2 regions of the Cobetia sp. Ld8 genome follow, and region 2 is predicted to be linked to the other one. Evidence: predicted binding sites of a transcription regulator. Region 2 holds the regulator's gene; the other holds the start of a gene.
The links. Region 2 encodes PhoB, which activates phosphate uptake and scavenging genes when phosphate is short. Its sites were predicted from a motif close to TGTCATANNNNTGTCANA; they were not measured.
Positions count from the first base shown of each region.

Region 1: the regulator PhoB is predicted to act here: its motif matches at 3,094-3,111, upstream of ACJJV2_RS11215 (glycosyltransferase family 1 protein).

Region 1 is NZ_JBISHF010000008.1:59,887-67,184, forward strand. It holds gene nhaD (sodium:proton antiporter NhaD) at 1-823, opposite strand, end outside; gene ACJJV2_RS11205 (acyltransferase) at 1,095-1,997, shown strand; gene ACJJV2_RS11210 (LysM peptidoglycan-binding domain-containing protein) at 1,987-2,940, shown strand; gene ACJJV2_RS11215 (glycosyltransferase family 1 protein) at 3,177-4,334, shown strand; gene ACJJV2_RS11220 (phosphatase PAP2 family protein) at 4,306-4,857, shown strand; gene ACJJV2_RS11225 (alpha-ketoglutarate-dependent dioxygenase AlkB family protein) at 4,943-5,752, shown strand; gene ACJJV2_RS11230 (LysR family transcriptional regulator) at 5,861-6,757, opposite strand; gene ACJJV2_RS11235 (CoA transferase subunit A) at 7,131-7,298, shown strand, end outside.
Region 2 is NZ_JBISHF010000009.1:285,108-292,405, forward strand. It holds gene cysZ (sulfate transporter CysZ) at 1-41, shown strand, start outside; gene phoR (phosphate regulon sensor histidine kinase PhoR) at 228-1,550, opposite strand; gene phoB (phosphate regulon transcriptional regulator PhoB) at 1,558-2,247, opposite strand; gene ubiA (4-hydroxybenzoate octaprenyltransferase) at 2,471-3,361, opposite strand; gene ACJJV2_RS17480 (chorismate--pyruvate lyase family protein) at 3,416-3,994, opposite strand; gene ACJJV2_RS17485 (NAD(P)/FAD-dependent oxidoreductase) at 4,313-5,512, shown strand; gene ACJJV2_RS17490 (HU family DNA-binding protein) at 5,763-6,038, shown strand; gene ACJJV2_RS17495 (hypothetical protein) at 6,212-6,568, shown strand; gene ACJJV2_RS17500 (DUF2780 domain-containing protein) at 6,737-7,153, opposite strand.

The sequences.
Region 1 (7,298 bases), on a different contig from region 2:
GCTCTTCGCTGTCGCTGCGCCGTTCGGCGACATGCCCGAGCAGGAACATCAACGACATCCCGAACAGGAAAGTCAGCAGCGGCGGCACGCCAAACAGCACATTGAGCCCGAGGGTCGACAGGATGGTGGCCAGAAACAGCCAGGCGACCAGACGATCAAGACGCCGGGTCGCGCGCGGCTCGCGCACCAGATTCACCTCGCCACCCAGCCCGGGCAGCAGTAGCGTCGCCAGCAGCATCACGCTGAGGAAGGACGGCAGCGCCAGCAGCATCAGCTCGCTGATGCGCACCTTGCCCGCCAGGAAGATCATCAGCGTGGTCACATCCCCGGTGATCAGCGCCACCCCGCCGGAGTTGACGGCGAATACCGCCAGCACCGCAAAGCGCAGCGTCTTCTTCGGCGCCAGGCCCAGCGACAGCACCAGGGTCAGCGATACCAGCGTCGCGGTGATGTTGTCGGCCAGCGATGAAAAGGCGAAGGCAAAGAGTCCCGTCAGATACAGCAGGCCGCGCTCCCCGATGCGCTTCGGCAGCAGGCGGTAGATCAGATTGGCGATCAGCCCCTTGGCATTGAGAAAGGCCACGAAGGTCATCGCCGCCATCAGAAACAGCCACAAGGTGGCGATCTCGAGCAGGTTCTCGTTCAAGGCCTCGGGGACATCATCCACCGCCAGGGCCGCGGGGCCGAAGATGAACAGCAGCAACCAGCTGAAGGTGCCCAGCAACAAGGTCGTCTTGGCCTTGTTGAGATGGATCACATCCTCGATGGCAATCAACACGAAGGCGGCCAGCGCCAGCCCGATCAACAGTCCCTGCAACCACATGCCACTCTCACTCCCTGAGATATCGCCGCGCAGCGGCGGCGATGATTGACGGTGCCCGGCGTGACATCAGCGTGAACCCTGCCACGGCCTTTCCCTTGCACCGACCCGTCACACGACCGGCGATGCATCTCATCACAGCTGCGTGCGCCCCGCCATTCGACCTGAGGGGCGTTCGCTTCGTGCAACGCAGGGTTGCCATCCCCCACGCAAGCGGGGTGGGCATCCACTCTTGGGTGAATTACGATGGCGCCACCTGATGAAGGAGTCATGCATGTCGAGTATCAGAGGTGTCATCAGCCTTGTCTTTCTGATCATCAATACCCTGTGCTGGGCGCTGCCGCTTTACCTGCTGGCCGCACTCAAGCTGATCACGCCATCGCGCCGCCTGCAGTTGCACATGCTGGAGGGGCTCAACCGCCTCGCCATGGGCTGGATCGGCACCAACAACCTGTGGATTCGCCATGTGCTGCGTCCGCGCTGGGACATCCACGTGCCGCCATCGCTGCGCGATGGGTCTGCCCGACGTCGCTGGTGGCTGGTGATCGCCAATCACCGCAGCTGGACTGACATCTTCGTTCTCCAGTACGCCCTGCACCGTCGCACGCCGATGCCCAAGTTCTTCCTCAAGCAGGAGCTCATCTGGGTGCCGGTGATCGGCCTTGCCTGGTGGGCACTGGAGTTCCCGTTCATGCGCCGTTACAGCCAGCAGAAACTGGCCAGCAATCCGCGGCTCGCCGAGCGTGATCGCGAAGCGACGCGACGCATGTGCGAGCGCTCGCGACAGGCGCCGATGGCGATCTTCAACTTCGTGGAAGGCACTCGCTTCACGCCCGCCAAGCACAACCAGCAGCAGAGCCCTTTCCAGCATCTGCTCAAGCCGCGTGCCGGCGGCAGTGCCCAGGTGATCAACACGCTTGGCGATCGACTTTCCGGTATTCTGGATGCCACCCTCGATTACCGGCATGCCGATGCCAGTTTCTGGCAGTTCCTGTGCGGTCACGGGGGCGACATCACGCTCGTCATCACTCAGCGGCCGTTGGAGCCCTGGATGCTGGACGGCAACTATCATGCGGACGCCGCCTATCGCGAGCGCTTCCAGCAATGGCTCAATCAGGTCTGGAAGGACAAGGATGCCCGACTGTCACGTGCAGGGAATGACATTGATGAACACTGAATACGGCCTGAATGCCGCGGGCTTCATGGCACGAGCGCAGGCCGGACCTGACGTGAACCGTCCACTTCTGCAGCGTGTTGGCGTCGCGCTGCGCTGGCTGGCGCTGATCTGCCTCGGTCTGTGGCTGAGCGGCTGCGCGACCGGCAGCTACTCCGGCTCTCCGGCCGGCCAGTGGGTCACCATCCAGAAGGGCGATACCCTGGGGCAGATCGCGCGCGATGCCGATATTCCCCTGCTGCGCCTCACGCGCTTCAATCCGGGCGTCAAGATTCGTGACCTCAAGGTCGGTCAGCGCATCCTGGTGCCCACCGCGCGTGAGCGAGCGCCCTCCGGCGGCCCGTATCGCTATCAGCTGCGCCCCGGCGACACCTACTCCAAGGTCGGGCGCTATTTCGGTGCCAGCCCGCAGCGCATTCAGGCCGCCAACCCCGGCAAGGACCCCAATGATCTCGATGTCGGCATGCTGATCTCGGTGCCGCTCAACGGTGGCCCGAGCCGCAGCGCCCCGGCCGCGCGCGCCAGCGGTGGCAGCCTGGTCGCCCGCCCGGACCCTGGCCCGCTGCAGAAGCCGGGCCAGTCATGGCGCTGGCCTGCCGCCGGCAGCGTGACGCGTGAATTCGGCACCAACGGCAATGGTCAGCTGGCGCCCATGCAGATTCGCACCGCCGCCAGCGGCATCGCCAGTGCACCGGCGCGGGGCGAAGTGCGCTTCGCCGACTCCATGCGCCAACTGGGCAACGTGGTCATCCTGCACCACTCCGGCAACCTGCAGAGCGTGCTGGCCCAGTGCGGCGAGATTCTGGTCAAGGTGGGCCAGCAGGTCACTCCGGGCACGCCGCTTTGTCGCGTCGCACGCGGCAACAACGGTCAGCATGAATTGCTGTTCGACGTGCGCCACGGCGGCAAGCCGATCGACCCGCGCGAGATTCTCGAGAAGCGCTGAACCAGCGTTGCTTCCCGGCGCCAGCCCGATATGGCGCCACCACCAATCCCCGCCAGATGACGACAGCGCCGGTGCCACGCCGGTGACTGTCGTCCTTGCTTGACGATTCATGAGACAACCCTCATACCTCTGAGTTGTGAGGGGTTGAGGGTGTGTCATCGCTTCGTCACCTGCTTGTTATGCCGCCGTCACTCCCTCTCTCGATAATGACCACAATAGTCATCTAGGGAGACGTCATGGAGCGCATTGCCTTCGTCAGTGAAACCTGGCATCCGGAGATCAATGGCGTGGCTCATACCTTGAGTCATCTGTGCGATCAACTCATCGCACGCGGCTGTGAGCTCCAACTCATTCGTCCCGCCACCCGAGATGGCAGCCTGGAGCCGCGTGTCCAGCAGGAGCTTCAGGTACGTGGCTTCCGCCTGCCCGGATATGACACCGTGCAGGTCGGCGTGCCGGCACCGCAGCGCCTGATGCGCATGTGGCGCGAGCATCGCCCCTCCGTCGTCTATATCGCCACCGAAGGCCCGCTGGGCATCAGCGCACTGATGGTCGCCCGCCGTCTGGGCCTGCCGGTGGTCGCGGGCTTTCATACCAATTTCGATCAATACAGCACCCACTACCGGCTCAAGGCGCTACGCCCGCTGGTACGGCGCGGCCTGCGCCGCTTCCACAACGCCGCCAACATGACGCTGGTACCGACCCGCACCCAGGCAGACAGCCTGATGCAGCAAGGCTTCGAGCATGTGCAGGTGGTGGGACGCGGCCTGGATTGCGAGCGCTTCTCGCCCAGTCATCGCAGCGAAGCATTGCGCAAGTCATGGGGCGTCAGCTCACAGCAACCCGTCGCGCTGCACGTCGGGCGCCTGGCCGCCGAGAAGAACATCGAGCTGCTGATCCGCACCTATGAGGCCATGCTGGCCGTGCAACCGGACCTCGCCCTGGTGCTGGTCGGAGACGGCCCGCTACGCGAGCGCCTGGAACAGCGCCTGCCCGAGGCGATCTTCGCCGGCTTCCAGACCGGTGAGGCGCTGGCCGCCCATTACGCCAGTGCCGACCTGTTCGTCTTCCCGTCACTGTCGGAGACCTTCGGCAATGTGGTGCTGGAAGCCATGGCCAGCGGGCTGGCCGTGATCGCCTTCGATTACGCGGCGGCCGCCGAGGTGATCCGCGATGATCATCAGGGCCTGCTGGCGCCCTGCAGCCAGCCGGAGCGCTTCATCGAACAGGCGGTGGAGGCCTGCCAGCGGCCGGCCCGCATCGCCAGACTGGGACGTGCCGCCCGCGTGCGCGTCGAACCATTGGGCTGGAGCCGCATCGCCGAGGGCTTTCTGACCTGCCTGCGTCACGCCGAGGAGAAGCCCGATGCACGATCGCAGCCTTCCCGTCTTTGAGCGACTGGACCTTCTGGAGTGGCGCCTGTGCCGCCAGGTCGCGCGCCTGGCGCTGTTCCGGCCGATACTCACCCTGTTTCGTATCGTCTCGCGGCTGGGCGACTGGCCGGTATGGGCGCTGCTGACGCTGAGCCTGCCGCTGCACCATGCCATGGGCGGCTGGCTGTTTCTGGAATTCGGTTTGGCGGCCGGCGCCGGGGCACTGCTCTACCGCGCGCTCAAGACGCGGCTGTGTCGGGAGCGCCCGTTCATCACCTTCAACACCATCAATTGCACCATGCCGCCGCTGGACCGCTACAGCTTCCCCAGCGGTCACACCCTGCATGCTGCCCTCTTCGCCAGCCTGACCGCTCAACAGCTGCCGGAGCTTGCCATCTTCGTCACGCCGCTGGCGCTGCTGATCGCGCTTTCCCGGGTGATCCTCGGCCTGCATTACGTCAGTGATGTGCTGGCCGGCGCGCTGCTGGGGCTGGGCCTTGCCGAGGTGGCCATCCTGACCTTCGAGGCGCTGCTGACGACCTGACGCTCGCGAGGCATGCGCCAGCCCGGGGTCGGCGCGAATCGAGAGCCACTTGCCCAACCTAACACGGCTCTGGCACTCTCGCCGCATGAAGACTCCTTCTGCTGGCGACGACCTCTTCGCCGCCCTCTCGACCTCTGATTCGACGTCCGCGACTGATGGAGCTGCGCGCCAGACGGCGGCGGATGGCTCGGCCCTGGCAGCTCGCCCGCGCGAGCTGCCCGATGACTGGCTCACCCTCGCGCACGGCTGGTACCGCCATCCTCTGCATCCGCTTTATCTCAAGCCGCGCGCCCTGACGCCACTGCAGGCCGATCAGGCCCTCGTCACGCTGGAGGGCGATCTCGACTGGCAGCGCCCCAGCCTGAGCGTGCATGGCAAGACGCACCCGATCCCACGCCGTCAGGTGTGGATGGGCGATGTCGGCGCCCGCTATCGCTACTCCGGCAGTCTGTTCGAACCCAACCCCTGGCACATGACCGCCTGGCAGCTGGGCGAGCTGTCGCGTCATGCCATCAATCACGAGCTCAGCCCGCAACGCGATGACCTGGGACGCAGCGAGCCCGTGATCCCGGAGCACTTCAACAGCCTGCTGGCCAATCGCTACGCCGATGGTGCCGACCGCATGGGCTGGCACAGCGACAACGAGCCGGAACTGGGCACACGCCCGATCGTGCTCGCCATCTCGCTGGGACGAGAACGCCCCCTGCGTTTCAAGGGCCATCCGCGCAGCCCCTATGCCGACACGCCGGCGTTCAATCTGTGGCTGCCGCACGGCTCGCTGCTGGTGATGGGTCGTGGCTGTCAGGACCGCCTCCATCATGCGCTGCCGCCGCGCAAGCTGGAGGGACTGCGCATCAGCCTGACCTATCGCCAGCTGCTGACGCCCTCGCGCTGAGGTCATCTTTCTTGTTGCTCTCTTCTCGTGGCCCTCTTACTTGCTCTCTCCCTGCTCTATCGCCCTCTCTCTTGTTTCTTCTCTCTGCTTCACTTTGCCACCCCACATTCATTCCGCCGACGGATAACGCGCGCGCAGGGTCTCCAGCATCGCCTGTACCGCCACCGACAGCTCATGGCGGCCGCGACGGATCACCCCGACCCGCTGCTGAATCTCGGGGCCTGTCAGCGGCAGACACTGACAACCCAGCGCACTCATCTGCGCCGCGCTCATCGCCGGCACCGCGCTGACGCCCAGACCTTCCGCCACCATGCGACCGCAGGTGACCAGCTGGTGAGTCTCGAAGGCGACATGCAGCGCCATACCCGCATCCTCGAGGCGCTTCTCGAGCATGCGACGCACCCCCGAGGGCCGCTGCAGCGTGATGAAGTCTTCCTTGAGCAGTCGTGACCACTCGATGGAGGTCGGCGCCTCTGCCAGCAAGGCATGGCCGGGGGGAATGATCGCCACATAGCGGTCCTCGAACAGCAGCTCGAACACCAGGTCCTGACGCACGCCGGGGTCGAAGCAGATCCCCAACTCGACGCGGCCATCGGTGACCCGCTCAACCACCTCTTCGGCGATGACGTCGTTCACTTCGATGGTGATCTCCGGATATTGGCGGCGAAAATCGGCCAGTACCCCGGGCAGCAGATTACCGGCAAAGGTCGGCATCGCGGCCAGGGCCACGCGGCCGCGCCCGAGACTGAAGCGCTGGCGCATCTCATCCTCGGCATGCTCCCAGTCCGACAGAAGACGCCTGGCCAGCGGGAAGAAGGCGCGCCCCTCCGGCGTCAGACTGACCTGTCGGGTCGAGCGCTGAAACAGGCGCCCGCCCAGCGACTCCTCCAGATTCTTGACCGCCAACGACAGGGCCGGCTGCGAGAGATGTACCAGCGTGCCCGCCTCGGCGAAGGACAAAGTGCGCGCCACGGCCACAAAGGCCTTCAGCTGTTTGAGAGTCATGTCGTGTCCTGTCTCGGGGGTGTTTCAAGAGATGTCACAAGAGGTGATGTGGCGCAGTTCGTCGTCTGGCGCTCGCAGGGCAGGCGCTCACAGGGCATCTAGGCCATTGGTCATAGATGAAAGCCACGAAGCTCTCACATGACTGACCGCACAGTTCAGGCCATTCCGACCCGCTACCGCGCCAGCCCCCGCCAGCATGGGGTTTGGCGGGCTTTTTCCTCGCGAGCAGGCTCGATAAACAGCAGATCAATTCTTATCAAAAACTGATCAATGAATAGAAAAAACAAACTTATTAAATATATACAGACTCAGGATTGTCGGCAATGATGAAGACATCCCGACAACAACAGCTTGGATACTCAAGGAGATTCGCATGGCAGGATTCAACAAGGTGGTGACCAGCTACGCGGAGGCCATGGCAGGCCTCGAAGATGGCATGACGGTAATCGCCGGTGGCTTCGGCCTGTGTGGTATCCCGGAGAACCTGATTGCAGAGATCAAGCGCCTCGGCGCCAAGGACCTCACCGTGGTATCCAACAAC
Region 2 (7,298 bases):
GGCAGAGCCACTACCGTCAGTTGCCGGCACCGCGTCGTTGAGACAGCCTGTCGCTGAACTGACTCGTCGCTAAGTTGGCACGTCTCTAAGTTGGCACGTCGCTGAAATAGCCGCAGCGTCGTCTGATTGACCAAACGAAACGCCCCGCAGTCGCCTCCTTACGAGGTGGCTGCGGGGCGTTCTGCGTTGGGCTGGCGTCCGGGGCAGATCATCACTGAATCAGCCCATCACTGGGCTAGCGCACTGCTGGCCTGGGGAGCGCTCGCCTGACAGGCGCGCTCGTCGGGGAAGTGACAGCGGAAGCGCGCACCCTCGCCGGGGTGGCTGTCGATCTCCAGATGGCCCTGATGACGAATCAGCACATGCTTGACGATGGCGAGCCCGAGGCCGGTGCCTCCCGTGGCGGTGCTGCGGTCCTTGTCGATGCGGTAGAAGCGCTCGGTCAGGCGCGGCAGGTGCACCGGGTCGATGCCGTCCCCGTCATCTTCCACCTCGACCAGCAGGCCCTGGTCATCCGCCTTCCAGCGCAGGGTGATATGACAGTCTTCGGGGGTGTAGCGCACCGCATTGAAGACCAGATTCGAGATCGCGCTGCGCAGCTCCTGCTCCTCACCGCGCAGTGACAGGCTGGCATCGGCCTCGATGGAGAAGGTGTGGCGCCCCTGGGACAGGCCTTCGGCGTCGTCGCGGATATGGCCGAGCAGGGCACTCATGTCGATGCAGCGACCATTGTCGGACAGCTCGTCGGTTTCCAGGCGTGACAGGGTCAGCAGGTCCTCGACCAGGTGCTGCATGCGGTCGGTCTGGCTCTGCATCTGGCCCAGTCCACGCTGCCAGCGCGGTGGCAGGTCATCGGCGTAATCGGAGTAGGTCTCGAGATAGCCGGCCAGTACCGTCAGCGGCGTGCGCAGCTCATGGGAGACATTGGCCACGAAGTCGCGGCGCATCTCTTCAAGACGATAGAGGCGGGTGACGTCACGCAGCATGACCAGGCGCTCGTTGTCACCGAACAGGGTGATGGAGATCTGCAGCGTCAGGTTGTCAGATAGCGGCGACTGGAGCGTCAGCGGCTCGCGGTAGGCCAGCCGATTGAAGTAGTCGATGAAGACGGGGTCACGCAGATAGTTGGTGATGTGCTGACCGCGGTCGTGGCTGGCCTTGAGACCGACCAGCTGCTCGGCAGCGCTGTTCCACCATTCCATGTCACCGTGGTTGTCCAGCATCACCAGGCCGTCGCGCATGGCCTCGGAGGATTCCTGGATACGGTTGAGGATGCTGCGCAGTCGCTCCTGAGCCTGACGCTGGCCCTTCTGGTAGCGGTAGAGACGATCGAGCAGGTCTCCCCAGACGCCATCGCCGGGCGGCGGCTCTTCATGGGGATTGGTGATCAGCCAGGTGTAGAGGCTCTTCAAGTGCTTGAGATGGACGAACAGATACAGCGAAAGACCCAGCGCCAGGCCCCAGCCCAGATGGCCCAGCAGGCCACCGATCAGGCCGAAGCCACCGGCAAGGTAGCCGAGGCGCCATAGCTCGTTGGTCCAATAGCGCATGAATCCCTCAGGCCTGAGCGCTAAAGCGGTAACCGGTGCCGCGGACGGTCTGGATCAGATGCTGATGGCCTGTGCCCAGCGCCTTGCGCAGGCGACGGATGTGCACGTCCACGGTGCGCTCCTCGACATAGACGTTGCCGCCCCATACCTGATCGAGCAGCTGGCTGCGCGTGTAGGCACGCTCCTGATGCGTCATGAAGAACTGCAGCAGGCGATATTCGGTCGGGCCGACATCCAGCGAGTTGCCGTGGGCGGTGACGCGGTGGCTGGCCGGGTCGAGCATCAGGCCTTCGACTTCCACCGCCTCCTCGACCCCCTTGGGAGTGGTGCGACGCAGCACGGCCTTGAGACGGGCGACCAGCTCGCGCGGCGAGAAGGGCTTGGTGATGTAGTCGTCGGCACCGGCTTCCAGGCCTTGAATCTTGTTGTCTTCCTCGCCCTTGGCAGTCAACAGGATGATCGGCAGCTCCGAGGTGGTCTCGTCACGCTTGAGACGCCGCGCGAGCTCCAGGCCACTGGTGCCCGGCATCATCCAGTCCAGCAACAGCAGATCGGGCTTTTCATCGACGACGATGGCGTGGGCGTCCTGGGCATTGTCTGCCTCCAGCACGCGGTAATCCGCCATTTCGAGGGCAACGGCGATCATCTCGCGAATCGAGGATTCATCGTCGACAATCAGTACGGTCTTGGAGCTCATCGCTAGATCCCATGCAGCAGTCGGCGCACGCGCCAGAATGACAAGTCGATGACGATTACAACCCGCTTATATGACAGCGAGATGACAACTGCCAGCATGGCAGCTTGCACGCAAGCCTGCCAGCCGCCTTGGAGGCGCGGCAGGCAGGCATGAACCGTGGGCTGGGAAGCAATAGAGGGCAGGGGTTGCTTTGAATTAAATAATACTAATGTTTATGCAGGCGTCAGCTCATCGGCCAGGTCGCCAGGGCGATACCGGCGAAGATCAGCAGACCCGTCCAATGATTGTTGAGGAAGGCCTGGAAGCAGGGCGCACGCTCACGCTCCCGGATCAGACGTTGCTGCCAGACGAAGGTGACGGCGGCGGCAGCCAGCCCCAGCCAGTAGAAGATGCCCAGCGCCAGGTGCAGGCCGATGCCGATCAACACCGCCAGCATGCCCAGCTGCAACAGGCCGATCATCAGCTTGTCGGCACGCCCGAACAGCACGGCGGTGGACTTGATGCCCACCTTGAGGTCGTCGTTGCGATCGACCATCGCGTAGGCGGTGTCGTAAGCCACCGTCCACATCAAGTTGGCCGCGAACAGCCACCAGCCGTAGGTCGGCACCTCCTCCAGCGTCGCGGCGAAGGCCATCGGAATCGCCCAGCCGAAGGCGGCGCCCAGCACCACCTGGGGCAGATGATGGAAGCGCTTCATGAACGGGTAGCTGGCCGCCAGCAGCACGGCGATGATCGACAGCAGCACCGTGGTCAGATTGGTGAAGCACACCAGCACGAAGGCGGCCGCGACCAGCCCCCCGAACAGCGTCAGCGCCTCGTGCTCCGAGATGCGACCCGAGGTCAGCGGTCGGTCACGCGTGCGCTCGACATGCTTGTCCCAATGGCGGTCGGCGTAGTCGTTGATCACGCAGCCGGCGGCGCGCATCAGATAGACCCCGGCGATGAAGATCAGCAGGGTCGTGCGCTCGGGAATGCCATCTGCCGCCAGCCACAGTGCCCACAGGGTCGGCCACATCAGCAGCCAGGTGCCGATGGGGCGGTCCAGCCGTGTCAGGGCGAGGTAGTCGGCCAGTCTGGAAGGACGCGAAGCGGCGGAAGTGGATGACGCGGTCATCGGGGCTCCTGGGCGGGTGGTAGTGGGCAAGGGAAGAGAGAAACGTGGCCAGGCTCAGGCCAGCTGCAGCGCGTGCTGGAAGGCCGGCGTGAAGCCCTCCTGCACCAGCACCTTGAAGCGACCATGCGAGAACATCGAGCGGCGCATCCACCGACTGGTGGTGCGGGCCAGCGGCCTGGGACTCGAAAGCACCAGCGGGGCACGGCTGACATCGATGGCGCTGCGGGTCAGGTCGGGCTGGCGAAACAGCCAATGGCCCAGCGAGCGCTCACCCAGCGTCGAGAGGCGATGACCGTGGGCCAGGTCCAGCGCCGCCAGCGAGCGTGCGATCACCCATGGCGTATCGCCATGACAGAGCGCCACTTCGCGTCGCCAGACATGCCGGCGTGGGCCGATGCCCAGCAGGCGTGCCTCATCCAGCCGCGCGGGGCCGGTGTCCTGCAGCAGCAGGCGCACGCGCAGGCCCTGGATTGGCTGGCCATCGCGTTCATCCTGCTGCTGCATGGCGCTGGCAAGACGCTGGGTCAGCGAGTCCGACGAGGAGAGCCACGCCCACCAGCCGGCCGGCATGACACCCTGCAGCGCGGCAGCCGGCTGCCAATGACGGCGCACCGCCGCCGAAGCAGTGGCCATGACGCGCGTGGGCAAAGGCCAGCGAGGCGCAGGCTGGCATAGAGTCTCGGTTGACGAATGAGGCGCCTCACAGGTGGAGGTCTGTGGCGTGAGCGCTGCGCGATGAGGCTCGCCTGCTGGGCATCGGACCACGGTGAATTCCCTGTCAGGATGACGAAATGGCGAGTCTAGCATGGCCGGGCGGCAAGGCCTCCCGCTCAGGCATGCCTGCACTGCTGGCGGGCTGGTATGCTGGGCGCATTCATCGGCGTTCATGACGGACGCTGCTGGCGCTCTTTCATCAGCGCTCCCCTCGGATCGATCTCAGGAGATGGTGCCATGCGCGACCCTCGCACCCTTGTCATCATTGGTACCGGCATGGCGGGCATTGGTCTGGCGCGCGCGCTGCGTGCGCGTGACAAGGACAGCCGGCTGATCCTCATCAGCCAGGACAGCGGCCACGATTACGCCAAGCCGATGCTGTCCACCGCCTTCGCCAAGAAGATGTCGGCCACCGACCTGTCGCGTCAGGCGCCGGTGGCGCTGGTGGACGAGCTGAATGCCGAGCTGCGTACCCATCAACGCGTCACTGCCATCGACGGTGATGCCCGCCAGCTATGGCTGGGCGAGGAGTGTCTGGCCTATGACGAGCTGGTACTGGCACTCGGCGCGGCGCCGCGTCGTCCCTTCCCCGTCGCCGCGGAAGTGGCCTCACGCGTGCAGAGCATCAATGACCTCGACGACTATGCGGCCTTCTGCGCGACGCTGGCGAAGGCCCGCGAGCGCGGGGAAGACGGGCACGTGGTGATTGTCGGTGCCGGACTGGTCGGCTGTGAATACGCCAATGATCTGACGGCCGCCGGCCACCGCGTCACGCTGGTCGCGCCTGAGGAAACTCCGCTGGATGGGTTGCTGCCGCAAGCGCTGGGGCAGCGTCTGGGCGCGGCGCTGGATGGGCTCGGCGTGACGCGTCGCCAGGGCGAGATGGTCGAGACCATCGCCGCCAGCTCAGGCGAGGAGGCCGAACGCCAGGCCGCGCCGGTCGAGGTGCGCCTGCAGAGCGGTCGTCGCCTGACGGGCTCCGTGGTTCTGCTGGCCACCGGGCTGGCGCCGCGCATTCGTCTGGCGCAGGCCGCAGGCCTGAGCGCCGGCGGTGACGGCATCCGTGTCGACCGCCACCTGGCCACCTCCCAGCCGCATATCTGGGCGCTGGGCGATTGCGCCAGTGTCGAGGGCGTCAATGCCATGTATGTCCAGCCGCTGCAGATGGCTGCGCGCACCCTGGCGGCCAACCTGTGTGGTGAGCCGAGCGTGCTCGACTGGAAGGCGTGGCCGGTGCTGGTCAAGACACCGGTCTTGCCGGTGGTGGCCTATCCGCCGCGTTCGGCCGTGGCGCGCTGGGAAATCACCGGTGAAGGCGATGACCTCGAAGCACGTGCACTGGATATGAACGAACGCTTGATTGGATATGCGTTGACAGGCGCCTCCGTTCGCAGGAAAGTCGAGCTAGCGCGGCAGGCGCCGCCGTTGCTAGGCTAGGCGATGCCATGATCGATGGTCGTAAATCCCTTGCTGCCAGCGCGGTCAGGCACGATAGTGAATGCTCCGTCAGACATGCTGCTCAGCGAGCGTCGTCTGACAGATTGCTACCATCGACAGGTTTGATACGGCAAAGCTTGCCGGGAGCGGATTGCGTCGCCGCCATACGCCACCGCTAGCAAGTGCAAGAACAACAATGGAAACGGCGGCTTGGCCGCCCGTGCAGAATGCCAAACCAGGAGGGCTTTTCATGCGCAAGCCAGAACTCGCTGCGGCTATCGCCGAGCGTGCGGATCTATCCAAGGACAAGGCCAGTCAGGTACTGAACGTGATTCTCGACGAGATCACTCATACCGTGGCCAAAGGCAATGACGTCTCACTGATCGGTTTCGGGTCATTCACCGTGCGCCAGCGTGCGGCGCGTACCGGCAAGAACCCTCAGACAGGCAAGCCGCTGACCATCCCGGCCAGCAAGACCGTTGCCTTCAAACCCGGCAAGTCGTTGAAGGATGCAGTGACCAAGTAACCTCGGCTCGTGCTTCAGCGCAGACCCGGGGTGGCTGTCGCCATGGCTTTCAATCGTCGTCATCAAAAGCCCTGTCGGCTGTCATGCTGATGCCACCGGTTCCGCCCTGCGGGGCCGGTGGCATTTTCATATGGCCTGCGTGAACGACGCTTCGCGATTCAAGGAATGACACCATGAAGCTCAAGATATTGCTGTGGGTGCTGGGTCTGCTGCTCAAGCGGGCCTTCAAGCGCGACCCCGAATTTCGTGCCGAGCTGGAAAAGCGTCCGCTGGACTGGGGCGTCGCGACCGAAGACATGAGCATCGCGCGTCACTACCGCATGTCCCACGCGGGCGTCACCACGGGCAGTGGCCTGCCGGTGGATACCGAGCTTGAGCTGCGCTTCGCCGATAGCGACAGTGCGGTGGCCTTTCTGCTCAAGCCCTCGCCGCGTGCCTTCCTGCAAGGCCTGATGGATCAGCGCGTGCGGCTGGTCGGCGATTCGGCCCAGCTCAACCGCTTGCAGTCATTGCTCAAGCGCATTCGCTGAATGACCCGGTGCCGTGCCTGCATGAACGAAAGACGCCCCGCTGAGAGAATCAGCGGGGCGTTCTGTTTTGTCACTAGCTGTTGTCACGAGCAGTTGTCGCGAGCCTTTCTTGCGAGCCTTTACTTGCGAGGGGCTGTTCGAGAAGACCCTCTCAACGCCCTCGAGGCGTCACAGCAACTGCTTGAGGCCCGGAATGCCTTCGAGCACCTGATCGACCACGCCATCGCCGGCTTCTTCGCGCGCATAGCTCAGCGTCTCATCGGCCACGCCGCGCGCCTGGTCCATGTTCAGGTCCAGCCCCATCAGCTTCTGGCCCAGTTCCAGCGCACCGCCACCGCTGCCGCCGGTGAAGGCGCTGACGGCGCCCATCAGGCCGCCCATGAGGCCACCGCCACCGGACTCGGCGGCTTCCTCGCCTGCGCTGCCGATCAGGCCTTCCGCCCCCGGAATGGCGCCCAGCAGTGAGGCGGCCGGGCCATCCGGCCCCTGCTCACGCACGAACTTGAGAACCATGCCGACCGCCTGCTCGGCGATTTCCGGTGACAGCCCGAGGGAGCCAGTGACGCGTTCGATAAGAGGATGCATCGGTATTCTCCATGAAAGCCAATGAGGTCAGGAGTCTTCAGAGTGGCACGTCGCGGCGATTCGACATTCGACGCGCCCGCCAACGCTTGCATGCACCATGGCTCTCGGACACGGCAGAACGGGGTGTTATGCTAGCGATATAAAT